DNA from 2 places in the Lactococcus sp. FSL K6-0773 genome. Region 1 is predicted to be linked to the other one. Evidence: riboswitches for the same ligand, from Rfam matches in the RefSeq annotation. Region 1 holds a riboswitch; the other holds the start of a gene.
The links. Region 1 has a riboswitch for lysine ahead of MHB61_RS09770 (amino acid permease). Riboswitches for the same ligand answer to the same signal wherever they lie in the genome.
Positions count from the first base shown of each region.

Region 2: it holds a riboswitch for lysine, as region 1 does, so the genes downstream of both, dapA (4-hydroxy-tetrahydrodipicolinate synthase) here and MHB61_RS09770 (amino acid permease) in region 1, are expected to answer to the same signal.

Region 1 is NZ_JBBOVF010000001.1:1,961,622-1,977,570, forward strand. Features, by position in the region: gene dnaX (DNA polymerase III subunit gamma/tau) at 1-155, shown strand, start outside; gene MHB61_RS09770 (amino acid permease) at 190-1,656, opposite strand; lysine riboswitch at 1,814-1,996, opposite strand; gene MHB61_RS09775 (undecaprenyl-diphosphate phosphatase) at 2,179-3,033, shown strand; gene rpsF (30S ribosomal protein S6) at 3,225-3,518, shown strand; gene MHB61_RS09785 (single-stranded DNA-binding protein) at 3,548-4,048, shown strand; gene rpsR (30S ribosomal protein S18) at 4,221-4,466, shown strand; gene MHB61_RS09795 (metallophosphoesterase) at 4,666-5,439, shown strand; gene MHB61_RS09800 (DUF960 domain-containing protein) at 5,521-5,829, opposite strand; gene MHB61_RS09805 (MurR/RpiR family transcriptional regulator) at 5,867-6,715, opposite strand; gene gnd (phosphogluconate dehydrogenase (NAD(+)-dependent, decarboxylating)) at 7,079-7,984, shown strand; gene gntK (gluconokinase) at 8,105-9,616, shown strand; gene MHB61_RS09820 (gluconate:H+ symporter) at 9,750-11,165, shown strand; rRNA gene MHB61_RS09825 (16S ribosomal RNA) at 11,482-13,028, shown strand; tRNA gene MHB61_RS09830 (tRNA-Ala) at 13,122-13,194, shown strand; rRNA gene MHB61_RS09835 (23S ribosomal RNA) at 13,333-15,949, shown strand, end outside.
Region 2 is NZ_JBBOVF010000001.1:199,745-215,693, reverse strand. Features, by position in the region: gene MHB61_RS01125 (MgtC/SapB family protein) at 1-510, shown strand, start outside; gene dapA (4-hydroxy-tetrahydrodipicolinate synthase) at 550-1,443, opposite strand; lysine riboswitch at 1,544-1,719, opposite strand; gene MHB61_RS01115 (NUDIX hydrolase) at 1,784-2,239, opposite strand; gene MHB61_RS01110 (aspartate-semialdehyde dehydrogenase) at 2,250-3,326, opposite strand; gene MHB61_RS01105 (MIP/aquaporin family protein) at 3,421-4,284, opposite strand; gene MHB61_RS01100 (hypothetical protein) at 4,656-4,910, opposite strand; gene tkt (transketolase) at 5,005-6,981, opposite strand; gene MHB61_RS01090 (bifunctional 4-hydroxy-2-oxoglutarate aldolase/2-dehydro-3-deoxy-phosphogluconate aldolase) at 7,212-7,853, opposite strand; gene MHB61_RS01085 (sugar kinase) at 7,856-8,806, opposite strand; gene uxaC (glucuronate isomerase) at 8,803-10,221, opposite strand; gene MHB61_RS01075 (aldose 1-epimerase family protein) at 10,218-11,111, opposite strand; gene MHB61_RS01070 (MFS transporter) at 11,171-12,697, opposite strand; gene uxuA (mannonate dehydratase) at 12,883-13,959, opposite strand; gene MHB61_RS01060 (hypothetical protein) at 13,977-14,135, opposite strand; gene MHB61_RS01055 (mannitol dehydrogenase family protein) at 14,198-15,832, opposite strand.

The DNA.
Region 1 (15,949 bases):
CTGAACAAGACTGGCAAGAAGTTCGAGCAGAATATGTTTCTAATTTAAAATCTGAAAATGTTCAAGAAGATGAAGAAGATGAAAAAGAGCCGGATGAAACGGTAAACTTAGCTAAAGAACTCTTTGGTGAAAAAGTAGTTGAAATTAATGATTAAACTAATAAAAAAGCCGCTCATTGAGCGACTTTTTTTAATCTTTATGACGACTTAAATCAACCTCTTTAAGGGGGATAAGTTTCGTTTTGTTTTTAAATTTATAACCCAAGTAAAGGATGAAGAAGAGTGGGATTGCGGCATACATGATGACACCTTGCACCCAAGTTTTACCAAAAAGAAGCATTGGGTCTTGGCCGAGTGTGACTAAAACGGTCATAATTAAGGCTAAGATTGGACCAAATGGGAATAGTTTTGCATGATAAGGTAATTTTTTAACATCTTTTCCTTGAGCGACATAGGCGCGGCGGAAGCGGAAGTGGCTAATTGCAATCCCAATCCAAGCAATAAATCCTGTTAAACCAGAGGCTGAGACGAGGAATGTAAAGAAGTTAACTCCGTAAATTGATGTCAAGAATGTGAGTAAAGCAACAGCAGTTGTAGCTAATAAAGCAATGAAAGGAATCCCGTTTTTTGAAGTTTTTGAGAAAATCTTTGGTGCGCCACCATCTTTAGCTAGTGAATAAAGCATCCGAGTAGAGGCATACATTCCAGAGTTTGCTGCTGAAACGACAGAAGTTAAAACAACGGCGTTCATGATAGAAGCTGCAATAGAGAGACCAACACGTTCAAATACAATTGTGAAAGGGCTTTGAGCAGCTGAATCTCCTCCAACTAAGTGGGGGTCGGTAAATGGAATGATAGCCGCCATCACGAAGATAGATAAGATATAAAAGACAAGAATACGCCAGAAGATAGAGTTCATAGCTTTAGGAATTGATTTTTCAGGATTTTCAGCTTCGCCAGCTGTAATTCCGAGCAATTCTGTTCCTTGGAAAGAGAAACCAGCGACTAAGAGTACGCCGAGAATCCCTCCGCCGGTAGTGAAACTACCAAGTCCTCCGACAAAACCATGATTACCAACTGAAAGATTTTTAGCGACGTCAATATGACCGCCCATAATTCCAAAAATAGATAAGAAACCAATAATCAAGAATAAAACAACAACAGTAATTTTAATGGCTGACAACCAATATTCAGTTTCGCCAAAAGTTTTAACTGATAAGGCATTGATTGCAAAGACAATAATTAAGGCAATCAGTGAAAAAATCCAACTTGGAACATCTGGTAACCAGAATTTGATACAAAGGGCAACGGCTGTTAAATCAACCGCTACGGTAATTGCCCAGTTTAACCAATAATTCCAACCTAGAGCAAAACCAAAAGCTGGGTCAACATAACGTGTTCCATAGTCTGAAAAAGAACCAGAAGTGGGTAAATAAGTGGCCATTTCACCAAGTGATGTCATGAGGAAGTAAACCATTGCTCCGATAAGAACATAGGCAGTCAGTGCACCAAATGGTCCTGCCGTGTGAATGACATCGCCTGAAGTCAGAAACAATCCAGTTCCGATTGTTCCGCCAAGGGCAATCATGGAAACATGACGTGATTTTAAGCCGCGTTTTACTTGCGTCTCAGTAGTTGAGTTTGAAGAATTTTCCAAAATTCTCTCCCTAATAAAATTTATTCTACACCGACTTGTTTGACTCAGACTCAACCTTACTCCTGTTTAGTTTAGAAAAGTCTGAGAAAAACAAAAAAAGCAATCCTACTAGATAGAATAGATTGCTAAAGGTCCGACAAAATTTTAAAAATTTTCTTGAACGAATAGCCCTCCGCATGGTTATTAACCATTTGCGACAGTCTAGTGAGTTTTTCTCACTAGCCCAAGAACTTTGCTGAGCAACAAAATTCTTTCGGCAACCTCTCCTCCTCTAAATACGCGTCTTTGTTGTGCTCCAACTCGGCGTAGATTCATATCAGTTGCGACCTCTATCGATGTGTTATTTGTAATTCTAGCGCAATTTTAAGATGATGTCAAGGAAGAGAATGTAAAATTAATTACAAATAATCACTTTCTTTGTAAGTTTATTCATTTGTCATTTATGATATACTTATGAGGATAGGACTGCTATGTCAGTCAATAAAAATCAGTCTTTTTACTGAAATTTTCTAGGAGCAAAATATGGATTTTATTCGTGCCATTATTTTAGGTATTATTGAAGGAATCACTGAGTGGTTACCTATTTCCTCAACAGGACATTTGATTATTGCTGATGAATTTATTCGTCTTAATCAATCAGCAGCTTTTAAAGAAATGTTTGATGTTGTGATTCAGCTAGGAGCAATTTTGTCAGTTGTTGTTCTTTATTTTCATAAACTGAATCCATTTAATAAGTTAAATCCAACTGATAAACAAAAAACACCACGTGAGATTCAATTAACTTGGCGTTTGTGGTTGAAAGTTTTGATTGCGGCTTTACCAGCAGCGATTATTGGTTTACCACTTAATGACTGGTTGGACAAACATTTTTACCATTTTGTTCCTGTTGCCTTCATGTTAATTATTTATGGGGTAGCATTTATTGTCATTGAGCGTCGGTGGGTACCAAACCATGAATTTTCCGTAATGAATATTGACCGTTTGCCTTATCGTGCCGCTCTTTATATTGGATTATTCCAAGTGCTGTCTTTACTTCCAGGGACATCGCGTTCAGGTGCGACAATTGTCGGTGCTTTATTAATTGGTGTAAGTCGTGAAGTTGCCGCAGAATTTACCTTTTTCTTGGGTATTCCAGTTATGTTTGGGGCTAGTTTCATCAAAATACTTCACTTTTTCAAAAATGGGAATTCTTTAAGTTTTGAACAATTTGGGGTCTTGTTAGTAGCTTGTATAGTTGCCTTTGGGGTATCAATGGTTGCCATCAAGTTCTTGACCGATTATGTGAAAAAACATGATTTTACTTTCTTTGGGAAATATCGGATTGTGTTAGGGATTATCCTTCTTATTTATGCAATGTTTAAAGCCTTTTTGGGCTGAGAATGAGATAAATTATGCCAACTCTCTTTAGTTGGTATTTTTTATTTTAAAATAGTTCTCTTTGCTGAGGGAAAGTTTAAATGTATTCTTGCTAAAAATAGAAAAAAGTGATAGAATATAACTCTGTGGGAAAAACTCACAACTTACGCAGGACTCAACCTGCGTCATTAGTCCAAAAGGAGGAAAAATCAATGACTAAATACGAAATTCTTTATATTATTCGCCCAAACATTGATGAAGAAGCAAAAGCTGCCCTCGTTGAACGTTTCGATGGAATCTTGACTGACAACGGTGCTGCAAATCTTGAGTCTAAAGACTGGGAAAAACGTAAACTTGCTTACGAAATCAATGATTTCCGCGAAGGTATCTACCACATCGCAACTTTTGAAGCTGAAACAACTTCAGAAGCTTTGAGCGAATTTGACCGTCTTGCTAAGATCAACCTTGACATTCTTCGTCATATGATCGTTAAAGTTGAAGCTTAAGAGCTTTCATTTCTAAGGAGAAGTTCATCATGATTAACAATGTTGTATTAGTAGGACGCATTACTCGCGATCCTGAACTTCGATACACCCCTCAAAATCAAGCTGTCGCAACATTTTCATTGGCTGTAAACCGTCAATTTAAAAATGCGAATGGCGAACGTGAGGCTGATTTCATTAACTGCGTTATTTGGCGCCAACAAGCTGAGAATTTGGCGAATTGGGCTAAAAAAGGAGCTTTGATTGGGGTAACTGGTCGAATTCAAACACGTAACTATGAAAATCAACAAGGTCAACGCGTTTATGTGACTGAGGTTGTGGCTGACAGTTTCCAAATGTTGGAAAGTAGATCTGCTCGTGAAGGTATGGGAGGCGGAACTTCTGCTGGTTCATATTCTGCACCTAGCCAATCTACAAATAATACTCCACGTCCACAAACGAATAACAATAATGCAACACCGAATTTCGGTCGTGATGCTGATCCGTTTGGTAGCTCACCGATGGAAATTTCGGATGATGACCTTCCATTCTAATAGGGTGAAATAATTGACGCTAAAGCGCCTAATTATTTCACGGAAACCGCTATGGCGGATTTCCTAACCCTCTTACTAGTTATTATGAAAAGCAGAATCGGCTTTTCATAATAACTAGTAATCCTAAGGAAACTTTAAACAGACATCTAAAAATAATATAAGGAGAAATAAAATGGCACAACAACGTCGTGGCGGCTTCAAACGCCGTAAAAAAGTTGACTTCATCGCTGCAAACAAAATCGAAGTCGTTGACTACAAAGACACTGAACTTTTGAAACGTTTCATCTCAGAACGTGGTAAAATCTTGCCACGTCGCGTGACTGGTACATCTGCTAAAAACCAACGTAAAGTGGTTAACGCAATCAAACGCGCGCGCGTAATGGCTTTGCTTCCATTCGTAGCTGAAGACCAAAACTAATAAATGAAAGGCTGCTTCGGTAGTCTTTTTTTGTATAAAAATTTGATAATTAGAGTTGATATTTACTGACAGAAAGCTCGGTTCTGTCCGAATTTACTGACCAGAAATTTGTTAGAAAAAGAGAATAGATTGATAACTTCATCAAGTATTTTTGATTAATACTATGTTTTTGTCAGTGAATTTATGATAAAATGGACAAATGATTGAATTGATAATAGGAGCAGTGCTCTTAAGTTTGTTAATTTATGGAATTTTTATAGAGCCTCATTTGATGAAAGTGAGACATGTAAAAATCGCTCAAAAACAAAATTTAAAAATTGCTCATTTTACCGATACCCACTTTGCTTGGCACACGACTAGTCGTCGTTTTAAAAAATTTGCTCGAAATATTGCTAATGAACAGCCAGATTTAATTATTTTTTCTGGAGATTTATTTGACAAGGTTGCTTGGGCAAAAAATCGAGATTGGACTGATTTACTGACGATATTGTCAGAACTTAAAGCTCCTCTTGGGAAATTTGCGATACTTGGTAATCATGATTTTGATGATGAAAAATCGTCAAGGTTTGTTGAAGAGTTTCTAGAAAAAGCTGGTTTTGTTCTGTTGAAAAATTCATCAGTTGTCAAAGATAATTTATCTATTTCTGGGGTTGATGACTGGCGTGAGGGACGGCCTGATTTTGAACTTGAGCCTATTGATGCAACATTTTCGCTTTTAGCCCTTCACGAACCGGATACTATTTTAGACATGGAAACAATTAAGGAATTTGATTTAATTCTTTCTGGTCATAGTCACGGAGGGCAAATTCGGATAGGAAATTGGCGTTTACGCAATAAGGGGTCAAGTAGTGCTGATGCTGGTTTGTATCAGCTCAATGACCGAACAAAATTGTATGTTAATCGTGGAATTGGTTTGACTTTCTTACCTATTCGTTTTGGGGTGCCTCCAGAAATTGTGTATTACTACATCTAAAAAAATCTGTCAGTAATTTTGACAGATTTTTTTATTTTTTTATTTAAAAATTTACTGACAGCTTTGTTAAAAATTCTGTCATTACATTTCTCTTGCAGTCATGATCGTTTCGCGTCCCATATTATCAACGGCTCGGTAGTGTAGAGGCCATTCAGGATTAAAAGGGTAGCCAAAATCAACGAGGATGGTTGTTGGACTATTGTCTTGAGAAAAACGAATAGAAAGTAAATTATCCGAATTAACCAAGTCAAAATTGATAATTGTTTCTAGTGGAAAAACGCCCTTGAGGTGATGGTCAATAATAAACCAAAAGGCATCAATGACTTCTCCAGGAATTGACGCAACGGTATCAAAACTTGCGTAGCGTCGTCTAGTGTTAGAAAATGACATAAAATCACATCCTTTCTATAAGATAAATGGATAAATTCTAGGAAATACGGGAATCTCGAATGACTTTTCGGATTTCAGATAAAGTCCCTTCAGAAACATTTTTCATTTTCATTCCGTACATCATAAACAAGGCATCAAGCAAACTAATTTGAGAAACTGTGGAAGCAACGGCTTCAGGTCGAAATGAAATTTCTTCAGAAATTGAAATTAGCGCAACATCGGCCGCTTTAGCTAAAGGTGAACTCGCAAAAGAAGTCAATGCAATAATTGGAACCCCGCGACTCTTCAAAATTTCAACCAAGTGCATTGTATCTCTGTTTTTTCCTGTATGTGAAATAACAAAAGCACAATCGTCGCTCGTTAATTTTGCAGCCTGCATTTGTTGAAAATGAAAATCCTGATGATAAACGCAGTGCAAAGGCATTCTCAAAAATTTATGAAAAGCAATTAATGCAACAGCGTTTGAACCACCCAAACCAAAAAAACCGCAAGTGCTGGCATTGAGCAAAATTTCCATGGTTTGGTCAAGTTCTCTGTTAGTGATAAGGTTTAATGTAGAATTTAATGATGAAATATTGCCGTTGAAGTTTTTTGTCAGTATTTCTTTGTAATCGTCAGTTGGTGAAAGTTCGCTAAAAAATTCATCGTTTCGTGTCGAGTCAGTGGCATGAATGGCGAGTTTTAATTCTTGGAAGGAATTAAAGCCAATTTTTTTAGAAAATCTGGAAATTGTAGCCGTAGAGACATGAGTTTTTTGAGCAAATTCCTGAATTGAAAGCCTCGCTGCACTATCAATATTCGCAATTAAATAGTCAGAAATTGCCTGATCTGATTTACTGAGGTTATCATAATAACTTCGGATTCGGCTGATTAAAGTACGCGACATATCAAGCCTCCTTCTAATTGACTACATTATATCATAGCCAGTAACACGAAACAATGTTTCATGTACTGACTATCATTTTATTGGGGCCGAACGATGCGTAGGATAGCTGTTGTCAGTTTACTGACTTACAGATATGCTAGTTGTTACACCTAGAGCGGAGTAATAAGGTATCTAGGGAGTTCGCTATAGCGTGTTATAAGTAGTGATACTCAAGATTTCTCGATTTCTCAAAAATTCCAAACTCCTAACTTGAAATTTTTTTGACAAATCAGAAAATATTTTACAAAAAATATTGTTGACAAATGAAAAAAATTACTTATACTAAAGTTATAAAATGAAAGCGATGCCACGGAGGAAAAAATGATGAAATTTGGTATGATTGGTTTAGGGAAAATGGGAATGAATCTTGTGAAAAATGCCGTTGACCATGAGATTGAAGTTGTTGCTTACGATCTAAATACAAAAGCGGTAGAGGAAGCTAAGGATTACTCAGACAATATTACCGCTGTCAGCACAATTGAAAATTTACTGACAGAATTGCCAGCAAGCAAAATTGTTTGGTTGATGCTTCCAGCAGGAACTCCTACAAATTCAACGATTGAAATGCTCTCTGAAAAGTTGTCAGCTGGAGATATTCTGATAGACGGTGGAAATTCTAATTACAAAGATAATTTAGAACAAAATAAATTACTGACAGAAAAAGGAATTAAATTTTTTGATGTTGGAACCTCTGGTGGAATGGCTGGAGCTCGTCAAGGCGGGAATTTTATGATTGGTGGAGATGATGAAAAATCTTGGACAATCATAGAACCAATCTTCAAAGCAATCTCAATGGAAGATGGCTACCTCTATACAGGGAAACTTGGCAGTGGTCATTACTTGAAAATGATTCATAATGGAATTGAATATGGGATGATGCAAGCGATTGCTGAAGGATTTGAAATTTTAGAAGAGTCACCATTTGATTATGACTATGAAGCCGTTGCAAAATTATGGAATCATGGTTCAGTAATCCGAAGCTGGTTGATGGAGCTTGCTCAAGAACAATTTTCAAAAGACCCTAAACTAGACCAAATTATCGGTCATGTTCAATCTTCAGGAGAAGGAAAATGGACCGTTGAAGAAAGCTTGGACTTGGGCGTTCCTGCCCCGGTCATTGCCTTGTCACTAATGATGCGTCAACGCTCATTACAAGAAGATACCATGACTGGAAAAGTAGTTGCCGCTCTGCGCAATGGCTTTGGCGGGCATGACGTAGAACAAAAATAATTTACTGACAGATGAGAAGTGTGAGCTAACTAGGACAAAAAACTTCTGTCAGTAAAAAACTACTGATGATGAAAGAATTTAAAAGTCTGTCAGTAAATATATAGAAGAAAAGGAGCCTAAATGCAATATTTAATAGGCGTCGATTTAGGAACCACAGCAACTAAGGCAGTGCTTTTTGAGAAAAATGGAAAAATAGTTGCAAGTAGTAGCCAAGCCTATCCCCTCTATCGTGATGCTAGTGGGATGGCAGAAGAATCTCTTGAAGAAATTTTTGAAGCAGTTTTAGTGACAATCAGGGAAGTTTCAATTAATTTAGAAGATGAAGATGAACTTTTAGCCGTTTCATTTAGTACACAAATGCACTCGCTAATTGCTTTTGACGAAAATTGGCAGCCGCTTACAAGATTAATCACTTGGGCTGATACAAGAGCAGTAAAATACACCGAACAAATTAAGGCCTCTAAAAATGGTTTTGATATTTATCGAAGAACCGGAACGCCTCTTCATCCAATGGCTCCTTTATCTAAATTTATCTGGTTAGAAGCTGAACATCCAGATATTTATCAAAAAGCAGCCCACTATTTGGAACTTAAAGGATACATTTTCCAAAGACTTTTTGGAACAAATAAAATGGATTTATCAACCGCAACAGGTACAGGTATCTTCAATATATTTGAACTTCATTGGGATAAAGAAGCGCTAGAGATGACTGGAATCAAAGAAAGTCAATTGCCTAAAGTAGTTGAACCCTATGAGATAGAAGAAAACCTTCCTCACGAATATGCCAAGAAAATGGGAATTCAAAGCAGCACCAAATTTATTTGGGGTGCAGCCGATGGTCCGTTGTCAAATTTGGGAGTAAATGCGATTAAACCGGGTGTTGCAGCCATCACAATTGGAACATCTGGTGCGATTCGAGTAGTTACTGACAAACCTAAAACAGATGAAAAAGGACGCACATTTACCTATGCATTAGACAAAGAACATTGGGTAGTCGGTGGTCCCGTAAACTCTGGTGGAGATGTTTTCCGTTGGGCTCGTGACCAAATTTTTGATGGAAAAATTTCTTTTGATGAAGTCACGGAACTTGCAGCAAACATTTCCCCGGGCGCTGATGGATTGCTTTTCCACCCCTATCTTGGAGGCGAGCGAGCACCGATTTGGGATGCCAATGCCAGAGGTTCATTTTTTGGCCTAAACTACGGACATAATCGTAGTCATATGGCAAGATCTGTTCTTGAAGGTGTTATCTTCAATATTTATATGGTTGCGCTTAGCCTTGTTGAAGTAGTAGGTGACCTAAATATGATTCAAGCGACAGGAGGATTTACAAGCTCTGAACTCTGGACACAAATCCTAGCAGATATTTTTGAACAACCAATCAATGTGCCAGAGAGCCGAGAAGCTGGCTGTTTAGCCGCCATTATCATGGCTGAAAAAGCCCTTGGCTTAATTGAAGATATCAGCGAAATCGAAACGATGGTAGGAACAAATGAAACCTACCAACCCAATCCAAAAAATTTCGAAATTTACCGAGAAATTAGTCCAATATTTATCCGACTTTCTCGCTCTCTCTTGGCAGAATATGAAAATATTGCCAATTTCCAAAGAAAATTTGAAGAAGAAAAATAAACTTGTATTCTTTAAAGACTCAATACTTCCATATATCACAAAAAAGTATTGAGTTAATTTTTAAAAGCAAATTGTAAGCGCCAGCAATCGTCCTTACACAGTATATTCAATATTTTTTGAAAGGAAAAAATATATGATTGATTTACTTGTACTTTTAATTGTGGTCTTAATCCTCCTCCTGATGATTATCAAATTTAAAATTAACACTTTTGTGTCCTTGATTGTCGTAGCGGTTTTAGTTGGGTTAGGACTTGGAATGCCACTCGGTCAAATCCCTGTTTCAATCCAAAACGGAATCGGAGGCTCATTAGGAGAGTTAGCAATCGTTTTTGGTTTTGGAGCAATGCTTGGAAGACTAATTGCTGATGCTGGTGGAGCCTATCGTATCTCAAAAACGCTTATTAACAGTTTTGGTAAAAAAAGAATTCAATGGGCAATTATGGTTGCCAGTTTCATTATTGGGATTGCCCTCTTCTTTGAAGTTGGGATGGTTCTCTTGATTCCGATTGTCTTTGCCGTCGCCTTAGAAGCAAGTGTTCCCTTGATTTACCTCGGAATTCCAATGGCAGCCGGACTTTCAGTAACTCACGGATTCTTACCTCCCCATCCAGCACCAATTGCAATTGCCGGTGTACTAGGCGCAAATCCTGGAACTGTTCTCCTTTACGGAATTATTGCAGCAATTCCAACAGTCATTATCGCAGGTCCAGTTTTCACAAAAATTGCTAAAAAATGGGTTCCAGAAGCCTTTGTTGTAAAAAATAAACTATCCGCCTTTGGTGAAATCAAAGAATGGAAATTAGAAGAAACTCCAGGATTTGGGATTTCCATCTTGACAGCATTAATGCCAGTAATCTTAATGGCAATCAGCACCATTTATTCTATCGCGACTAATGATGGGAAACCCTTTGCCGCAGTAACAACAAGTGCAATGAAAGCAGGAAAGGTAGTAACGACCACCACTTACCCATCAAGTTTTGTTGAAAATGTGATGATGTTTATTGGTAATCCCGTATCGGCAATGATTATTTCACTACTCTTTGCCTTAGTTACTATGGGTTGGATGCAACGTAAGAAAAATTCTGAAATTGCAGTATCGATTGCAGATTCAGTTAAATCAATTGCGATGCTATTGTTAGTTATCGGTGGTGGAGCAGCTCTTAAACAAATTCTTATTGATGGAGGGATTTCAGTCCAAATCGCCAATATGTTTAAAGATTCACCACTTTCGCCATTGTTACTTGCTTGGATCATCACAGTAATTTTACGTGTAGCCTTAGGTTCTGCAACCGTGGCCGCTTTAACAGCAGCAGGTTTAGTTCAACCAATGCTTGCATCAGCTTCTCCAAATACAGCCGCACTAATGGTCTTGGCAATAGGGGCAGGTTCAATTGCCGCATCTCATGTTAACGATGCAGGATTCTGGATGTTTAAAGAATACTTTGATTTAGATGTCAAACAAACATTAAAAACTTGGACAGTACTAGAAACGATTATCGCAGTTGTAGGTTTAGGAATGGTCATGTTAATGAGTATCTGGGTACATTAATAAAAAAATAAGTCAATTTTGACTTATTTTTTTTATTTGTCAAAGCTAGTGGTGGTATGAAATAAAGCGAATACAGGAGAGGGAAAAAGCGAACGTAAGATAAAAAAAGGTATAAAAGTCACAGTTAATTCTTGACAAGTTTAGTTAGGTTTGATAGAATATAATAGTTGTCGCAAGAGACGAGAGTCTTGAAGCGATAAGCTAGACCATTGAAAACTGAATAAAGAAGAATGACTCATGTGATGTAGTAAGATACATCAAAAATCTGTCAATCAATAATGAAAGACAAGCCAGTCACTAAGGTGACTTAAATACTTTATTTGAGAGTTTGATCCTGGCTCAGGACGAACGCTGGCGGCGTGCCTAATACATGCAAGTTGAGCGCTGAAGGTTGGTACTTGTACCAACTGGATGAGCAGCGAACGGGTGAGTAACGCGTGGGGAATCTGCCTTTGAGCGGGGGACAACATTTGGAAACGAATGCTAATACCGCATAAAAACTTTAAACACAAGTTTTAAGTTTGAAAGATGCAATTGCATCACTCAAAGATGATCCCGCGTTGTATTAGCTAGTTGGTGAGGTAAAGGCTCACCAAGGCGATGATACATAGCCGACCTGAGAGGGTGATCGGCCACATTGGGACTGAGACACGGCCCAAACTCCTACGGGAGGCAGCAGTAGGGAATCTTCGGCAATGGACGAAAGTCTGACCGAGCAACGCCGCGTGAGTGAAGAAGGTTTTCGGATCGTAAAACTCTGTTGGTAGAGAAGAACGTTGGTGAGAGTGGAAAGCTCATCAAGTGACGGTAACTACCCAGAAAGGGACGGCTAACTACGTGCCAGCAGCCGCGGTAATACGTAGGTCCCGAGCGTTGTCCGGATTTATTGGGCGTAAAGCGAGCGCAGGTGGTTTATTAAGTCTGGTGTAAAAGGCAGTGGCTCAACCATTGTATGCATTGGAAACTGGTAGACTTGAGTGCAGGAGAGGAGAGTGGAATTCCATGTGTAGCGGTGAAATGCGTAGATATATGGAGGAACACCGGTGGCGAAAGCGGCTCTCTGGCCTGTAACTGACACTGAGGCTCGAAAGCGTGGGGAGCAAACAGGATTAGATACCCTGGTAGTCCACGCCGTAAACGATGAGTGCTAGATGTAGGGAGCTATAAGTTCTCTGTATCGCAGCTAACGCAATAAGCACTCCGCCTGGGGAGTACGACCGCAAGGTTGAAACTCAAAGGAATTGACGGGGGCCCGCACAAGCGGTGGAGCATGTGGTTTAATTCGAAGCAACGCGAAGAACCTTACCAGGTCTTGACATACTCGTGCTATTCCTAGAGATAGGAAGTTCCTTCGGGACACGGGATACAGGTGGTGCATGGTTGTCGTCAGCTCGTGTCGTGAGATGTTGGGTTAAGTCCCGCAACGAGCGCAACCCCTATTGTTAGTTGCCATCATTAAGTTGGGCACTCTAACGAGACTGCCGGTGATAAACCGGAGGAAGGTGGGGATGACGTCAAATCATCATGCCCCTTATGACCTGGGCTACACACGTGCTACAATGGATGGTACAACGAGTCGCGAGACAGTGATGTTTAGCTAATCTCTTAAAACCATTCTCAGTTCGGATTGTAGGCTGCAACTCGCCTACATGAAGTCGGAATCGCTAGTAATCGCGGATCAGCACGCCGCGGTGAATACGTTCCCGGGCCTTGTACACACCGCCCGTCACACCACGGGAGTTGGGAGTACCCGAAGTAGGTTGCCTAACCGCAAGGAGGGCGCTTCCTAAGGTAAGACCGATGACTGGGGTGAAGTCGTAACAAGGTAGCCGTATCGGAAGGTGCGGCTGGATCACCTCCTTTCTAAGGAATATATACAAAGACATGAGCATTCAACTTTATTCAGTTTTGAGGGGTTTAGTGATAAACCTAAGCAAGAATCAAATTCTTGATTGTGGGGCCTTAGCTCAGCTGGGAGAGCGCCTGCTTTGCACGCAGGAGGTCAGCGGTTCGATCCCGCTAGGCTCCATTGTCAGACAAGACGTTAAAATCACTTGAACATTGAAAACTAAATAACAATATCTAATAACGATAAATAAACCAAAAGCTGTGAATTTTAAAGAATTTACAAACTTATACTTGAAAAACGATGATTATAAATCATCATGGCAAAGTTAATAAGGGCGCACGGTGGATGCCTTGGCACTAAGAGCCGATGAAGGACGTGACTAACGACGATATTCTAGGGGGAGCAGTAAGTACGCATTGATCCCTAGGTCTCCGAATGGGGAAACCCAGCTGCTACTAGCAGTTATTCATGAGTGAATACATAGCTCATGTAAAGGTAACGCAGAGAACTGAAACATCTAAGTACCTGCAGGAAGAGAAAGTAAAAACGATTTCGTAAGTAGCGGCGAGCGAACGCGAAGAAGGGCAAACCAAGAAGCTTGCTTCTTGGGGTTGTAGGACTGCAACGTGGACTTAAGCATTATAGTCGAATAACCTGGGAAGGTTAATCAAAGAGGGTAATAATCCCGTAGACGAAATAGCGCTTATACCTAGCAGTATCCTGAGTAGGGCTGGACACGCGAAATCCAGTTTGAATCCGGGAGGACCATCTCCCAACCCTAAATACTCCTTAGTGACCGATAGTGAACCAGTACCGTGAGGGAAAGGTGAAAAGAACCCCGAGAGGGGAGTGAAATAGCACCTGAAACCGTGTGCCTACAAGAAGTTCGAGCCCGTTAATGGGTGAGAGCGTGCCTTTTGTAGAATGAACCGGCGAGTTACGTTATGATGCGAGGTTAAGTTGAAGAGACGGAGCCGTAGGGAAACCGAGTCTGAATAGGGCGACTTAGTATCATGATGTAGACCCGAAACCTAGTGACCTATCCATGAGCAGGGTGAAGGTGTGGTAAGACGCACTGGAGGCCCGAACCAGGACACGTTGAAAAGTGTTTGGATGACTTGTGGATAGCGGAGAAATTCCAAACGAACTGGGAGATAGCTGGTTCTCTCCGAAATAGCTTTAGGGCTAGCGTCGAAATGTAAGTGTATTGGAGGTAGAGCACTGTTTGGGTGAGGGGTCCGTCTAGGATTACCAATCTCAGATAAACTCCGAATGCTAATACACATGTTCGGCAGTCAGACTGCGAGTGCTAAGATCCGTAGTCGAAAGGGAAACAGCCCAGACCAACAGCTAAGGTCCCAAAATATATGTTAAGTGGAAAAGGATGTGGGGTTGCACAGACAACTAGGATGTTAGCTCAGAAGCAGCTATCATTCAAAGAGTGCGTAATAGCTCACTAGTCGAGTGACCCTGCGCCGAAAATGTACCGGGGCTAAACATATTACCGAAGCTTTGGATTGATATTTTATCAATGGTAGGAGAGCGTTCTTAACCGCGATGAAGGTATACCGTGAGGAGTGCTGGAGCGTTAAGAAGTGAGAATGCCGGTATGAGTAGCGCAAGATAAGTGAGAATCTTATCCACCGTAAGACTAAGGTTTCCAGGGGAAGGCTCGTCCGCCCTGGGTTAGTCGGGACCTAAGGCGAGGCCGAAAGGCGTAGTCGATGGACAACTGGTTGATATTCCAGTACTAGATATGATCGTGATGGAGGGACGCAGTAGGCTAAGAGATGCCAGTTAATGGATTCTGGTCTAAGCAGTGAGGTGTGAGATGTGTCAAATGCATTTCTCTTTAACATTGAGCTGTGATGGGGAAGCAACTACGGTTGCGAACTCTCTGATGTCACACTGCCAAGAAAAGCTTCTAGCGTAAAGTCATATCTACCCGTACCGCAAACCGACACAGGTAGTCGAGGCGAGTAGCCTCAGGTGATCGAGAGAACTCTCGTTAAGGAACTCGGCAAAATAGCCCCGTAACTTCGGGAGAAGGGGTGCTGGTGTAAAAGCCAGCCGCAGTGAATAGGCCCAAGCAACTGTTTATCAAAAACACAGCTCTCTGCTAAACCGCAAGGTGATGTATAGGGGGTGACGCCTGCCCGGTGCTGGAAGGTTAAGAGGAGTGCTTAGACGTAAGTCGAAGGTATGAATTGAAGCCCCAGTAAACGGCGGCCGTAACTATAACGGTCCTAAGGTAGCGAAATTCCTTGTCGGGTAAGTTCCGACCCGCACGAAAGGCGTAATGATTTGGGCACTGTCTCAACGAGAGACTCGGTGAAATTTTAGTACCTGTGAAGATGCAGGTTACCCGCGACAGGACGGAAAGACCCCATGGAGCTTTACTGTAGTTTGATATTGAGTACCTGTAAGTCATGTACAGGATAGGTAGGAGCCATTGAAATAGGGACGCTAGTTTCTATTGAGGCGTTGTTGGGATACTACCCTTGACTTATGGTTACTCTAACCCGCTGGCATAATCGGCCAGGGAGACAGTGTCTGACGGACAGTTTGACTGGGGCGGTCGCCTCCTAAAGAGTAACGGAGGCGCTCAAAGGTTGGCTCAGATTGGTTGGAAATCAATCGTAGAGTGTAAAGGTAAAAGCCAGCTTGACTGCGAGAGCTACAACTCGAGCAGGTAGGAAACTAGGACTTAGTGATCCGGTGGTACCGCATGGAAGGGCCATCGCTCAACGGATAAAAGCTACCCTGGGGATAACAGGCTTATCTCCCCCAAGAGTTCACATCGACGGGGAGGTTTGGCACCTCGATGTCGGCTCGTCGCATCCTGGGGCTGTAGTCGGTCCCAAGGGTTGGGCTGTTCGCCCATTAAAGCGGCACGCGAGCTGGGTTCAGAACGTCGTGAGACAGTTCGGTCCCT
Region 2 (15,949 bases), 1.8 Mb from region 1:
TCAAAATATGGTTTTATGGACATCATCAGTACTCATGGAGTCAATCTTGATCCTTCCAGAATTGCGGCTCAAATTGTAAGTGGTATTGGCTTTTTAGGAGCTGGAATGATTTTTGTTCACAATCAATCCGTTAATGGATTGACTACTGCGGCTGGAATTTGGGCAACTTCTGGTATTGGGATGGCTATCGGTTCTGGATTATATTTTATAGGTATTGTAGCTACTTTACTTATTTTACTTTTTCAAATTATTTTACACCAAAATTATCGATGGATAAAATCAGCGACGAGCGATCATCTTATTCTTCAATTAGAAGATTTTGAAGGGCTTCAACTGTTGCAACAACAGCTGAAAGAGGAAGATGTCAAAATTCTTAGTATAAAAGTTGAAAAAAAATCAAATAATTCTTTAAAAACAGAGCTATATTTGAACTTACCAAAAGCTTATGAAGTCGCTTCGTTAATGAGTCTTTTGAAATCGAATGATAAGATTAAATCAATTGAATATTGACCTACTTTTATAAAGAAAAATACCCTAAAAGGGTATTTTTTAATTTCCAATTTTTTCAAGAATTATTTTACTTTCCTCAGTAGTACAAGCTACAAGTGGTAAACGTAAGCCACCAACTTCATATCCTTTTGCATTCAAAACCGTTTTGATTGGAGCCGGACTTGTGACACTAAAAAGTGCATTTATTTTGGGTAATATTTTTCTTTGGATAGCCGCTGCTTTTTGAATAGAGCCCTGGTCTATTTCTGCAAACATTTCAAAAAATTCTTGACCTAGGATATGACTGGCAACCGAGATTACACCCTGACCTCCCAAAGCTTTAGTGTGAAAAGCTAGCCCATCTTCTCCAGTATAAACTAAAAAGTCTTTGGGTAGCTTTTCAATGAGATAAGCCAGATTATCAGTATTTGTACATTCTTTGATGGCAATTACATTTTCCAGTTCTGCTAATCGTAAGATGGTCTCTACCTGAATTTCAGTGACCACCCTTCCTGGAATATTATACAAAATAATTGGCAAATCACTCGCAGTAGCAATGGCTTTAAAATGTTGATAAATTCCTTCTTGAGAAGGTTTGTTGTAATAAGGAGTCACTGCAAGTCCCGCATCGATGTAACCAAGTTCAGCAACTTCTTTGACAAATTCAACCGAATCACGTGTGTCATTAGTCCCAACACCTGCAATCAATGGAATACGGCCATCCACTATTTTATTAACCGCAGCAAAAATTGCCAATTCTTCATCATGAGTAAGAGTAGGCGATTCAGCCGTTGTTCCAGCTAAGATAAGGCCTTCCGTATGATTAGCAAGTAAATCCTCAATGAGCTTAGGAAATGCTCCAAAATTAATTTGGCCATTTTCTTTAAAAGGGGTCACTAGGGCCGTGATGATACGTGCATTTTGTAATTTTTCAATTGTTTCTTTTGCTGACATAATTTCTCCTTATGTGTGAGCTTACTGACAAGCTCTTGTCAAGAGGTCAAAAAGAACCTCTTTTTATGCAAAAGAGGTTCTCAAAAGTTCGTCAAAAATTATTTTGATTAGCTCCCCTTTCTGTCAGTACTGACAGAAAGACAGTCTGTAGGATTTAACCACACAGCCCAAGAAAAATTTTGTGACAATTTTTCTTTCGGCAAAGAACGCCGCCATCAGCTTCAGTGCGTTCACCGCTCCACTAACTTCTTCGTCTTCGCAACCTCTAATTTTGTTTGACCTATTATAGCATACTTTAGTAAACGAGGTCAAAAATTTTATTTTTATACAGTCTAGTTTATTATTCTTTCGCAATTAATTGGATGAAATCTTCGATAACACGGCGATTTGGCTCATGAATATTTTTTGGAATTTCTTTAAATTTAAACCATTTCAGCTCTTCAACTTCACTCATTTGTGGTCTTAAACTCCCTGTGAAATCTCGACAAATATAATAAAGGCCTGGCATATAAACTTGGTCCATATTGGGATAAGTTATAAAACGGTCTTGTCCTGAATAAATTCCTAAAAGGTCAAGTTTACCTGCTTTTAGTCCCGTTTCTTCAAATAATTCTCGGCGAGCAGTTTCCTCAAGTTCTTCACCAACTTCTATGCCACCCGCATGTAAAGCCCAAGTTCCGTTATCTTTACGTTTTTGTAAGAGGATTTTTTCATCAGAATAGACAATAACGCCTGCTCCCAGATAAATCAAAAGCTCATGGCCAATTTTTTCACGAATTTTACTGATATAACTCATTTAACAGACTCTATTTCAGTTCAAATTTTAACTCATGAGTTGGTCTAACTAAGCCACGCTCATGTAGCGTTTCAGCAATTTGAACAGAATTCCAAGCTGCTCCTTTGAGTAAATTGTCAGAAACTACCCAAAGATGAATCCCATTTGCTGCATCCAAATCACGGCGAATACGACCCACAAAAGTTTCACGACGACCAACTGAATTAATGGCTTGTGGATAAATTTGATGAGCAACATCATCTTCTAAAACAGCTCCTGGGAATTCAGAAATCAAACGTTTAACCTCAGCAATATCTGCTACTTTTTTCGTTTCAACATAAACTGACTCAGAATGACCGTAAAGAACTGGAATTCTGACACAAGTTGCCGAAACCGCAATTGAATCATCTTCCATGATTTTCTTGGTTTCATTTGTCATTTTCATTTCTTCATAAGTATAATCGTTGTCAGTAAATACATCAATTTGTGCAAGCGCATTGTAAGCAATTGGATAATGTTTTTTATCTCCAGCAGACGGTAAAATTTCTGCTGACAATTCTGTCAGTGCTTTTCCATCAAGTGCTTCTTGGAGTTCACGATTTGTTTCATTAATTGCTGATTGACCCGCACCAGAGACCGCTTGATAAGTGCTGACAATTACTCGCTCAAGCCCATAAGCTTGACGAATCGGCTCTAAAGCAACCATCATTTGAATCGTTGAGCAATTAGGACAGGCAATTATTCCATTGTGTTTTTCCAAAGCATGTGCATTAACTTCTGGAACAACCAAGGGGACATTAGGGTTTTGACGGAAAAATGAGGTGTTATCTACGACAACAGCTCCAGCTTTTACAGCATAAGGGGCATATTTTTCTGATACTGAGCCTCCGGCTGAAAAAAGAGCAATATCAATATTTTCAAAACTATCCTCAGTCAATTCTTCTACAACAAGCTCTTGCCCCTTAAATTCAACAATTTTTCCTGCCGAACGTTTACTTGCAAGCGCACGTACGGTTTCTATAGGAAGTGTAGATTCTTCTAATTGTTCAAGCATACGTGTACCCACGGCACCAGTAACACCAACGACGGCGATATTATATTGTGTCATAATTGTCTGTCCTTTTCAGTAAATTATAATTATTATAGCGCTTTTAAGTTATAAGGGCAAGAAAAAATCTGCCTTTCGACAGAAATTTTTGTTTTTATTTAAACATAAGTTTAAAGACTGTAGCTGCAATTACTGCACCAACGATTGTGGCAACAACTGGAACCCAAGCGTACCACCATTTAGCGTCTTTATTTTCACCAACAACTGATTGTGGTAAGAAGCTATAAACGATACGAGGACCAAGGTCACGTGCTGGATTCAATGCTGCACCAGTTGGTCCACCAAATGCTGTAACCAAACCAACAAACATTAAACCAATAGCAAGCGCACCAATCATTTTAGATGATGAAGCGCCTGAAACAGAAGCCCAAATTTGGCTTACTGTTGCATTCGCTGTAACATCAGCTCCTTGTTGTTGAGCGTAGCTTGTCATCCATTTGATTGATTCTGCACCAAAGAAGTTCGTTGTAAAACTGAGAATTCCGAAAACAAATACAAACATTCCGATTACTTCATTGATAAATCCGTTGAAAATTGCTTTTCCACGATTTGAACCATTATCCAAAGCGTTAGTTGTTGAAAAAGCGCCTAAAGAAATTGCTCCGTCATTAGTTTTAGCGAAGTATTCTTTATAAATCGCTACAACAAGTAATTGACCAATAATTGCACCAATAAGTTGTGCCAAAATATATTGTGCAACATGTGCCCAAGGGAAATAGCCAGCTGAAGCGAGTCCAATTGTAATTGCTGGATTAATATGTGCACCTGAAACATTTGCAAAAGCAAGTACAGGAACTAAAATCGCAATTCCGTATCCCCACGCAATTGCAAGACCACCCATGCCCTCATTTTTAGAGCCTTTGAGGGTTACCCCAGCAATTGTACCATTACCAAGCAAGACGAGAAGCATAGTTCCCAATCCCTCAGCAATATATTTTGTCATCCATGAAACATCCATGATAATTTCCTTTCTATTTTGAAAAATATATAAAGATGTTGACACTTCAATTTTATCATATTTTTCTTAACTCTTGCTAATAATAACATCGAAAATATGATTAACTCCTACAATAGATTGTTTATATATTTTTTCAGCATTGTATTCATCTGATTATAACAAGATTTTTTTATTAATTATTTTAATCGTTACGTAAAAAAAGCCCTCTTTCGAGGGCTTTTAAAGGCACTAAAAGTGTGTCAAAAAGGTTCACACAATTTGACAAATACTCACGCTTCCTGCGCGGAAAACCCAATTTCCCAGTATTCCTTAGCTTCGAAATTCTACAAAGTAGAATTATTCGACTCATCGCATAGTTAAATTTTAACATATTATGCTAAATGAAACAAGAAGCCAATCAAAATTCCTACCGTTCCCACAAAACTAAGGATACAAATAGTAAATCCTATCGTAAAATAATTCTGACCATATCCATTATAATGAACCCTTTTAGTTCTTTTCCCACGATAAATGATTAAAGATATTACTGACAGAACCGTCAGTAAATATTGGATTGGTTGATTTTGTCCATACATTAAGTTCAAAATTGAAGCTACTCCCACAATAATTGCAAGTAAAATCCCCATCTTATTTCCTTTCTATTTTTTAATTAAAATTTACTGACAGACTTGTTTGTAATCAAAAGAGCTCTGACAAAAAATCAGAACTCCTTTTTCAATATTAGTCAAGCTCTTTGTATGCTTTAACTACATTTTCAGCAGTAAATCCGTAAGCTGGAAGAACGATATTTGCTGGTGCCGAAGCGCCCCAAGTATCTACTGTAACTGTTGCACCATCAAGTCCAACATATTTACCCCATCCGTAACTTGTACCAGCTTCAATCGCTAAACGACGTCTTACATCTTTTGGTAAAATTTCTTCGCGATAAGCTGCTTCTTGTTCGTCAAAAATATTCATTGAAGGCATTGAAACGACACGAATGCCAGAACCCAAAGTCTTCTTAGCTTCAAGAGCTAATGCTACTTCTGAACCAGTCGCAATGATGATTCCTTCAAGTTTTCCTTCTTCTTTTGAAAGAATATAAGCCCCACGATTCAGACCTTCTTCAGCCAATTCATAAGTATCAGGTAAAACTGGAAGATTTTGACGAGTCAAAATAAGTGCGGTTGGGCGGCTTTTACTTGATGCAGCACGACGCCATGCAGCCACTACTTCATTTCCATCAGCTGGACGAATTACATCCAAATTAGGAATTGAGCGAACAGAAGCTAATTGTTCAACAGGTTCGTGAGTTGGACCATCTTCCCCAACAGCAATGGAATCATGTGTCCAAACATAAGTAACTGGTAAGCTTTGTAGAGCAGCCATCCGAACAGAAGGAAGCATGTAGTTTGAGAAGACGAAGAATGTTCCGCCATAGACACGAGTTCCACCATGCAAAGCAATCCCATTCATAATGGCTCCCATTGCAAATTCACGTACACCAAACCAAATATTACGTCCAGCATAGTTATCTGGCATGAAGTCTTCTTCAACTTTAACCATTGTATTATTTGAAGCCGAAAGGTCAGCAGACCCACCCCAAAGATTTGGCATTTGAGCTGATAATTCTTGGATAGCTTCTTGTGAAGTTACACGGCTGGCCTTGCTTGTTTCCATTTCATGCTTGGTCAAAGTAAGCTCTGGCGTTTCATTTTCAAAAGCTTTTGCGTATTGCTCAGCAAGCTCAGGGTATTTTTCAGAATAATCATCAAAAGTACTGCGCCATACTTGCTCCATCGCTTCACCACGCGCAACTGTCGTTTCTAAAAAGCGTTTTGATACTTCTTCAGGAACTGTAAATTCAGGATAATCCCAACCATATGCTTTCTTGGCAAATGCAACACCTTCAGCTCCAAGAGGAGCTCCGTGAACTGCTGAAGTTCCTTGTTTTTCAGCACCAAAACCAATGACTGTTTTAACTTCAATGATTGTTGGTTTAGATTTTTCAGCTTTAGCCACTTCAACAGCTGCTGCGATTTCTTCTAAATCATTTCCATCTTTTACCAATAAATGTTGCCAGCCATATGATTCAAAACGTTTTTGAATATCATCAATAAATGACATAGATAAGTCACCATCTAGAGAAATATTATTTGAATCATAGAAAAGAATCAATTTACCAAGTTTCAATTTACCTGCAAGTGAAGCTGCTTCTTGTGAAACACCTTCCATCAAATCACCATCACCATTTAAGGCGTAAGTGTAATGGTCAACAATATCAAAACCAGGTTTATTGTATTGTGCTGCTAAATGTGCTTCAGCCATTGCCATTCCGACAGCATTGGCAATTCCTTGTCCTAAAGGACCTGTTGTTGCTTCAACACCATCTGTATGATTAACTTCTGGATGTCCCGGTGTTTTTGATTGCCATTGACGGAAACCTTTTAAATCATCAGTCGTTACATTATAACCTGCCAAATGTAATAAACTATATAACATTGCAGAACCATGACCAGCAGACAAGACAAAACGGTCACGATTTGACCATTTACGACTTGTCTTAGGGTTCACATTAAGAAATTTGCTCCAAAGTACATAAGCCATTGGTGCAGAGCCCATTGGAAGTCCAGGATGTCCTGAATTTGCTTTTTGAATCGCATCTAATGATAGAGTACGAATCGTATTTACAGCCAATTGATCAGTAGTATCAAACATAAGATTTCTCCATATTTTTTATTTATACTCACATTATAACACAAGTTAGAAACGGTTTTCATTCTCTGAAATTAAAATTTTTTTCTTTTTTTATGTTTTTATATGAAAATCTTTTTAATTTTGGTGGGAAAGGTTGCGGTTGACCTGTTTTATAAAAAAATATTTAAAATAAAAAAACTTCAAAAAATGAAGTTTTTTATTATTCAAAAGGGAAAATTAATAGCTAATTTTTATTTCTTAGCTGACTTAAATGCTGCCATAAATTTCTTGGCATTTTCAGTAACCCCACTATAATTGTTGTTGGCTGCTGGAGCTGTAACCCCACCTCCAGCACTTACAGCTACTGCTCCTGCTGCAAACCATTCAGCAACATTATCAACATTTACTCCTCCCGATGGAAGGATATTAATATAAGGAAATGGACCTTTTAAGTCTTTTATCATTTTGGGACCTGTAATATCACCTGGGAAAAGTTTGATTAACTCTGACCCATATTCTAAAGCTTTTTGAGCTTCGAGTGGAGTTAAAATTCCCGGAACATAGGGAATCTGATAAAGATTACATATCTTTGCGACTTCTTTGTTAAAACTTGGACTGACAATAAATTGAGCCCCTGCAACAATGGCCAAACGAGCAGAGGTCGGATCTAAAACTGTCCCTGCTCCGATCACTACATCTGTTCCTAGATACTTGGCTACCAAATCAGAAATAACTTCGTTAGCTCGCGGGACTGAATAGGTCAATTCGATAGAAGTGATTCCTCCTGAGATGACAGCTTCTACGATTTTTAATGCTTTTTCGCCACTCTCAGCTCGGACGACCGAGACGACTCCTGATTGAATCACTTTATTTAATAATTCTGCTCTTTGCATGACTACATCTCCTTGTAAAATGCTTTTAATTCTTCTTTTGTGGGATAACCTTCACTATCTCCTGAGCTTTGAACTGCTAATGCTCCAACGGCACAGGCACGCTTGACGGCTTCTTTTAAGGTTTTTCCTTCAAGTAAGGCAGACTCAAGACCAACGGCGAATCCGTCTCCTGCTCCAACCGTATCAACAACTTTTGCTACTTTAAATCCAGAAACAAAATATTGTTCACCATTTTTTAATTTTACAAAAGCACCGTCAGCACCTAATTTGACAACTACAATCTTTGTGAGAGGGCTTTGCTCAAGGTAAAAATTAGCGATTTTTTCTGGTTCGGATGAACCGGTCAAGATTTCACCTTCATTTATTCCTGGCAGAATGATTTGACTTTGCTTTGCTAAATCATTGATTGTTCTTATCATTTTTTCTTGATTATCCCAAAGTACAGGTCGTAAATTTGGATCGAAAATGGTTAAAATATCTGCTTCATTTAATTTTTGATTGAATGCTTGAAAAGTTTTTAAACTAGTTTCTGAAAGGGCTGGAAAAATTCCTGAGAGATGCGCAATTTTTATCCCTGATAAATCTAGAGCTTTTAGTTCAGCAATGGATAAATTGGCCGCTGCAGAATTTTTGCGATAATAATCAACTTTTGGGTCGCCCTCACTTACTTTTTGTTTTAAATAAAAGCCTGTTGAATAGTTTTTATCTTTGGTGAGATAGGTCGTTTCAATCTCCGCTTTTTTGACTGATTCAATAATAAAATTCCCAAATGAATCCTCTCCGACTTTAGAAAGGTAAATTCCTTTATGTCCTAGACGACTCAAACCAATCGCAACATTTAGCTCCGCACCAGCTAAATATTTGCTGAAATGCTCAGCTACATCTAAACTTATATCTTGATTTTCTGAGGCAAGAACGACTAAAGGTTCGCCAAGTGTTATAAATTCAGTCATTGATTAGAGTCCTCATCTTTGAAAAATACAAAATAATCATGCACATTATTATAACTAATATCTTCAATCATTTTTCCAACAAGTGCTTCATTATCAGGGATTCTACCATTTTCAATCAACTGTCCAACAAAATTACAGAGGACGCGACGGAAATATTCATGACGTGGATAACTTAAAAAGCTCCGTGAATCTGTCAACATTCCTACAAAATTGGACAATAAACTTTGTGAAGCAAAAATCTCTAATTGGTTTTCCATTCCTTTTTTGGTGTCATTGAACCACCAACCAGCTCCAAGTTGTAATTGTTGCACTCCTTCACCTTGAAAACAGCCAATCATTGTGACTAATTCAAGCCAATCATTTTGATTAAGGGAGTATAGAATGGTTTTTGGTATGGTTTCAAGTTCTGCTGCTTTGCTAAAGAGTTTGGTTAATTCCTCAGAAATATTAGCTTGAGTACCCATACTATCAAATCCAGTATTTTCACCAATTTTACTTAAGGCTGGGCCATTGATAGAACGGTTGACGTTAACATGGAGTTGCATTGTCCATTCAAATTTTTTATTTAATTTCATAATTTCAAGGATTAATGCCGTAATGTATTGATTATATTCTAGGTCCGTTAAAGTTTGATTTTCTTTGGCTTTCTGAAGGATAGAATCTAAATCCACGTTTTTAGTTTCTGCAAAAGTATAGGTAGATAAGGAGTGGTCAGACAAACGTCCACCAAGGATTGTGAAAAATTCAAATCTTTGTTCAAGTGCCTTAATCATCGTCTTAAAACCTTTTATTTCAATTCCAGAAACTGCTGACAGCTCTGTCAAATAGTCTGCAAAATGTCCGTCAGTAATCGAAATTAAATGGTCTGGTCTTAAAGCTGGCAAAACTTTGAAATCTTTTTCCTCTTTGGCTAATAATTTATGATAAGAAAGCGTTGAAACAGGGTCATCTGTTGTACAAACAACTTTTACCTGTGAATTTTTAATCAATGCGCGTGGTCTGAAATCATCTGTGGCAAGCATTTGGTTCGCTTCATCCCAAATTTCTTTGGCTGTCTCGCTTGAAATCAACTTATCAATATGGAAAAATCGTTTTAATTCCAGATGAGTCCATTCATAAATTGGATTACCAAATGATTTTTCGAGTGTTTTAGCAAATGCTAAAAACTTTTCATAATCCTCTCCATCTCCAGTAATCAATTTTTCAGGAATACCATTCGCACGGAGCAAACGCCATTTATAATGATCCCCACCTAGCCAAATTTGTGTTAAATTTTCATATTTTTTATTTTCATAAATTTCTGCGGGTTCAAGATGGCAATGATAATCAATAATTGGCATTTTTTCTGCATGTTTGTGAAAAAGCATCTTGGCACTTTCATTCGTTAGTAAAAAATCTTCTGATAAAAATTTCATGATTCTCCTTTATTACTATTAAAAGTTAATTCAACTTCATAAGTTTTTGATTCATTTGATTTTAAGCTGATATTTCCTTCTTTTTGCAAGAGTTCTTGTTTTTGATTGAGAATATCAGGCAGTCCTTGGAAGGGTTCAATACAGAGGTAAGAAAGATTTTCGTCTTCTTTTGTCCACAAGCAAAGATAAGGAAAATCCGCCATTTTCATGGTCATTTGATAATCTGTCTCTTGTGAAAAAAGTTTCACCTCCTCGATTTTATTGTCAAAAATGACGAGCCCTTTTTCAAAGAATTCTCTTTCAAGTGGAAAATTACTGACAGCTTTATTAATTTCTATGATTTTTCCCGAACGATAAGGAAATGGATTTTTGACAATTTCAAATTGTTTTAAAGTCTTATCCTTAGTTTCAAAGGAAATCTGGTAATCTTCAAAATTTGCTGATAGGTTAAAAGCTGGATGAAATCCTAAGGCAAATGTCAATTTTTTTACTGACAGATTTTTTATTTCAAATTGAATCTTCAATTTTTTACTGACCAGTTGATAAGTGACTTTTAATTCAAATTGAAAAGGGTAGGATTGATAAGTTTCCTCGTTATCTTTTAATGACAAACTTATCTGGTCTTCTTTCTGGTCAATAATTTCAAAGAAATAATCTGAAGCAAAACCATGTTGTTGCATCGGATAAATCTTCTGGTTCAGCAAATATTCATCATCAGTTGAACGTCCAATAGCCGGAAATAAAATTGGGGCATGTTTTGGCCACTCAGAACCATTCCAAATAAAATCAAATTTATTTTTATTCTCAATTACATGAGTTAATTCAGCCCCTTTTGGATTAATTTGAACAGTAAGCTCATTATTTTTTAGTGTTAACAATTGATTTTCCATCGTTTTTCTCCGATAAATTTACTGACAGCGCCTGTCAGTAAACTTTTAAGCATTTGTCATTAAATATCTGCTTGGTCAGGCCAACATTTTTCATAAGAGTGACCTGTCAGTAATTCAACGACCTGACGTGTTTCAAGAGTTACATCAGCTTTTGAGCCTCCTTCTTCAAGACGTTGTAATTCTGCTTTTAAAATATCATGATTGGCTCGATTAAGTTTAAAGGTGCGAGCTGCAATCAATGCGGCTGCTAACAAGCCAATTGGAACAAAGATGAAAATCAACATAATTCCGTGTTGAATACCTAATGGTGTATTTGCATGAGTCGTCATTGTTGTGGAATTAAATCCAATTTCTTCAAGAGCCCAACCAGCAATATATGTTGCAAGTGCCCCTGTTGATTTACGAAAGAAAGTCATAACAGAAGCATATACGCCCGCTTTATCGCCATGTGTAAAAATTCGGTCAACATCGGGTATAAAAGGGAAAACATTCCAAGGAGTAAATTCTAAAATTCCTCGTCCAAGTTGATAAATAATGGAAACAATCACAAGCATCCACATTGGATTATTAATCCCTGTCAAATAGATAACAAAATAACCTAACATGGCCACAATAATCGCCAAATAACTCAAAGTAAATAAATATTTCGGACCACGAGTGACCATTAATTTTACTGCGGCAATGATCGATAGAATACCAAATGCTGAGAGTGCTTGGAGAACCCACGGAGCATTGGCAGATGTTCCGGACAATCCAATCACGATAAAAGTTGGGAGCAGTGTAGAATAGAAATCTTTTCCTGTAAATGAGAGGAGATAAACCAATAAATGTTTTCTGAATGATTTATTTTTGAAAGTGCCAAAGTAATCTGTCACTGTTTTTTTCATAAATCCACTAAATCCAAGTCGGGGTTGAGCATCTAATTCTGCTAGAAATTCTGGAGTTAAAGGACGTTCCCAGCTTGCTCGCCATGAAGTGAAAATGGCAATGACAAAAATGACTGTCCAAGTAATTCCCGTATAAAGATAAGCATTAGGATTATTAAATGACTTAAGTACAGCTAAGGTAAAGAAGACAATAGCCGTTCCAGTTGCTGAAATAAACATTCGACTCCCTGAAAGAGTGGTCCGTTTTTTATAATCAGGCGTCATTTCCGTAGGCAAGGTTTCCCAAGGAATTAAAATCATGGAAATCGCTACCTCAATCGCAACATAAACCCAAAGATAATATTGCCAACTGCTAGTTGAAATCCAAAACATTGGAAATAAAATCGCAAATAATATTCCGCCAAGTGCAATAAAGAAATGACGTCGTCCATATTTTTGTCCTAATTTTGTTCTATAAAAACGGTCAGTAATTGCCCCAAAAAAGAGGGACCAGACGGCATCAATAATCCGACCAATTCCCAAAACTGCTCCTGTAAAAAGAGGACTAATTCCTTGTGAAAGAACAAAGACAAAGATGACTCCTGAAACAATGTTATTCCAGCCTCCGCCCATTAAATCAGTCAAACCGTAAAGAAGACCACGCCTTGTATTGATTGCTTTTGGGGTATAAACCCATGAAGTTTTTTGTTTTTCTGCCATTTTAAACAGATTCTCCTATTTTTGTATTTTTGTCAGTGAAAATTGACAAATTTTTCCATAAACTTTGTTAATTTGTGAACTTTGTGAAACGCTTACTCCAACGTTTTAATTTTAGCGGAGAGTATTCTCCGCACATTTTTTTCACAAAAAGTTCTTTAAAATAGATTTCTTCATATCATTTTTATTTACTGATTCGTTTTCTCAAGCGCCTCCCAAAGCCCATTAAGATAACTTGCTCCAAGTGCTCGGTCATATAAACCGTAGCCTGGGCGTCCTGTTTCTCCCCAAATCATTCGACCATGGTCTGGACGAATATAGCCATCAAAACCATTATCATACATGGCTTTCATTATTTTATACATATCAAGCGAACCATACTCCGACATATGAGGAGCTTCGTAAAAATCTTTTTTACCACTTGGCAAAAATTTAATATTCCGCACATGTGCAAAAGGAATTCGGTCTCTTTTGACAAATTCAGCCATAATTTCATAGACATTATTAGCTGGATCTTCAGCAATCGACCCCGTACAAAGCGTAATCGCGTTTGACGGACTATCTACAACATTACATATCCAATCTAAATCTTCCCGATTTTTCACCACCCGAGGAAGCCCAAACATAGGATAAGGAGGGTCATCAGGGTGAACCGCCATTTTAATCCCAACTTCTTCACATGTAGGAATGATTGCTTTTAGAAAATAAGCAAAATTTTCACGCAATTTATGCTCATCGACATTTTTGTATGCCTCAAAGAGTCCTCTGACTTCTGATAATCTTTCAGGTTCCCAACCTGGGAGTGAAAAGCCACCATCCGCTGCTTGAACGCGGTCAATTATCTCCTGAGGGTTTGCTGGAATATCTCTAGCAACAAAAGCCATAGTTTGTGAATTATCAGCTAAACGATAATCCAAATCTGATTTCAACCAGTCAAATACAGGCATAAAATTATAGCAAATCACTTCAATCCCAAACTCAGCAAGATTTCGAATCGTTTCTTTATAATTCTCAATATATTTATCACGAGTTGGCAAGCCAATTTTGATATCATCATGAATATTGACAGATTCAATTACTTTTAAAGTTAAACCTGCGGCTTCGATTTCTTCTTTAAGTGCTTTGATTCTCTCCTTTGGCCAAATTTCTCCCGCTGGAATGTCCATAATCATTCCAACGACTCCTTTAACACCTGGAACTTGGGCAATTTCAGAAAGTTTTATCTTATCTGCATTTGAACCAAACCAACGCATTGTCATTTCCATTTTTTTATTCCTTTATCTTATTTATATAAAATCAAATAGCGTGCTGTAGCTTCCCACCAAGCGGTAAGACCAGCTGAAAGTTGTACGTCAATGATTTCGTAATTTTGATTTTGCAAATCTGCCAAAACTTTATTTAAAGCTTGATTAAAAAGTTGGTCAGTTTTTTCTTTTCTCAATTTGGCAGAAATGGAAAACTGATAGCAGTATTTTTACTGACAGCTCAAAATTAAACATTCTGTCAGTAATTTTTTCCGTGTTCCTTTAGGACATTTTGTAGCGTATTAAGCACTGCTCCTTTGCCTTGAAGCATTTGCTCAAAGTAATTTTCAATCTTTTGAGCTAGTCCTGTTTGGTACATCTCATTTGGAAAAATTTGGTGATTAGATAAGATAGGTTTTAGGATTTCATGAATTTCTTGCTGACTACCATCTAATTTTACATCGGCAACAAAAGCTTGCAACTCTTCAAGAAGAGGGTCAGGACTTGGAGAGAAACTTTCTAACTCATCATTAATTCCGATTAAATAACGGCACCAAGCAGCAATGACTAATGGAATAAATTCCAATTCTTTAACAGAAAATCTTGGATTGGCAATATAGTGTCCAATTGTTACGCCATAGCGAACAGGAATTTTTTGTGACGTATCTGCCGCAATTCTCTGTGGTGTATCTGGAATATTTTTATTTGGTAAACGTTTAGTCAATAACTGGTCAATAAAATCTTTCGGATTGATAATTTTCGGATTCTTAACCACAGGTAAAGCCTCGCCATACCCCAAATTCTTAATGAGTGCTAACAAATCTGGATTGGCAACTTCTTCCCAAATTGAATGATAATCTAATAAACTTCCAAAAATAGCTAAGGCAGTATGCAAGGGATTCAAACAAGCTGTAACTTTCATCTGATCAGCATCATTGACTGTTTCACGATCAGTCAAGATAACTCCAGATTTTTCTAATGCCGGCCGGCCATTTGGGAAAGCATCTTCAATCACCAAATAATGAACTTCTTCCGTATTACCAAAAGGAGCAATATTTGTATGTTTTTGACTATGTAAAATTTCTGTATCCTCAAAACCATCAGCTGTCAGTAATTTTGCAACTTTTTCAGACGGATTGGGTGTAATTCGGTCAATCATTGACCAGGGGAAACTAACTTTTTTAGGATTGATAAGGTAATCATAAAAATCTTGTTCTACGATTTCATTTTCCACCCAAGCTTTAGCAATGGTCAAAATCGCTTCTTGTAACTTCAAACCATTCTCTGAAAAATTATCTGTGCTGACCATGGCAATCGGAAATTTACCAGCTTTAAATCTTGCATAAAGGAGATAAGTAACGGCCCCCATATTGGTTTTGGGCTTGCTTCTTCCTTGCATATCTTCAAGTGCCAAAGGCGTCAATTGGTCTTTTGAATCCCGTAGTGAATAACCTTTTTCTGTAATCGAAAAAGTTGTCAATTGCAAAGACGGATTTTCAAAGACTTTTGTTAAATGAGCCCAACCCTCGGTATTTTCTGCATTAAAATAAAAACTTTCAGCAACACTCGCAATCAATTCTTTGTCAAAAGTTCCATCTGATTTCATTGTCACTGACAGAAAACGATTATTATATGCCCGATAGATTTTATCAATTACCTCATCATCATAAGTTTCAGCCACAATAAGACCTGAGTTGAGTTCTCCTTGATTGAGTAAGTCTTGGGCGACAACCGCATGGAAACATCTAAAAAGATTTCCTCCACCAAAGTGGACCCAGACTGGATTATCAGCTGTTGACTCTATAACTTTGTCTTGATTAAAGTTAGGAATTTTAATTTTTGCTTTTTTAAATTCCTCACCCTTTATCAAATAATCATCAAGCAATTTAACCATTATTTCTCCTTTAAATCTCAAAAAGTGATATATCAGTTTTTCTTCTACGAAAACTAGTATATCACTTTTAAGAAACCGTTGTCAAGAATATATTAAAAAAAAGACATTATTTTAAAA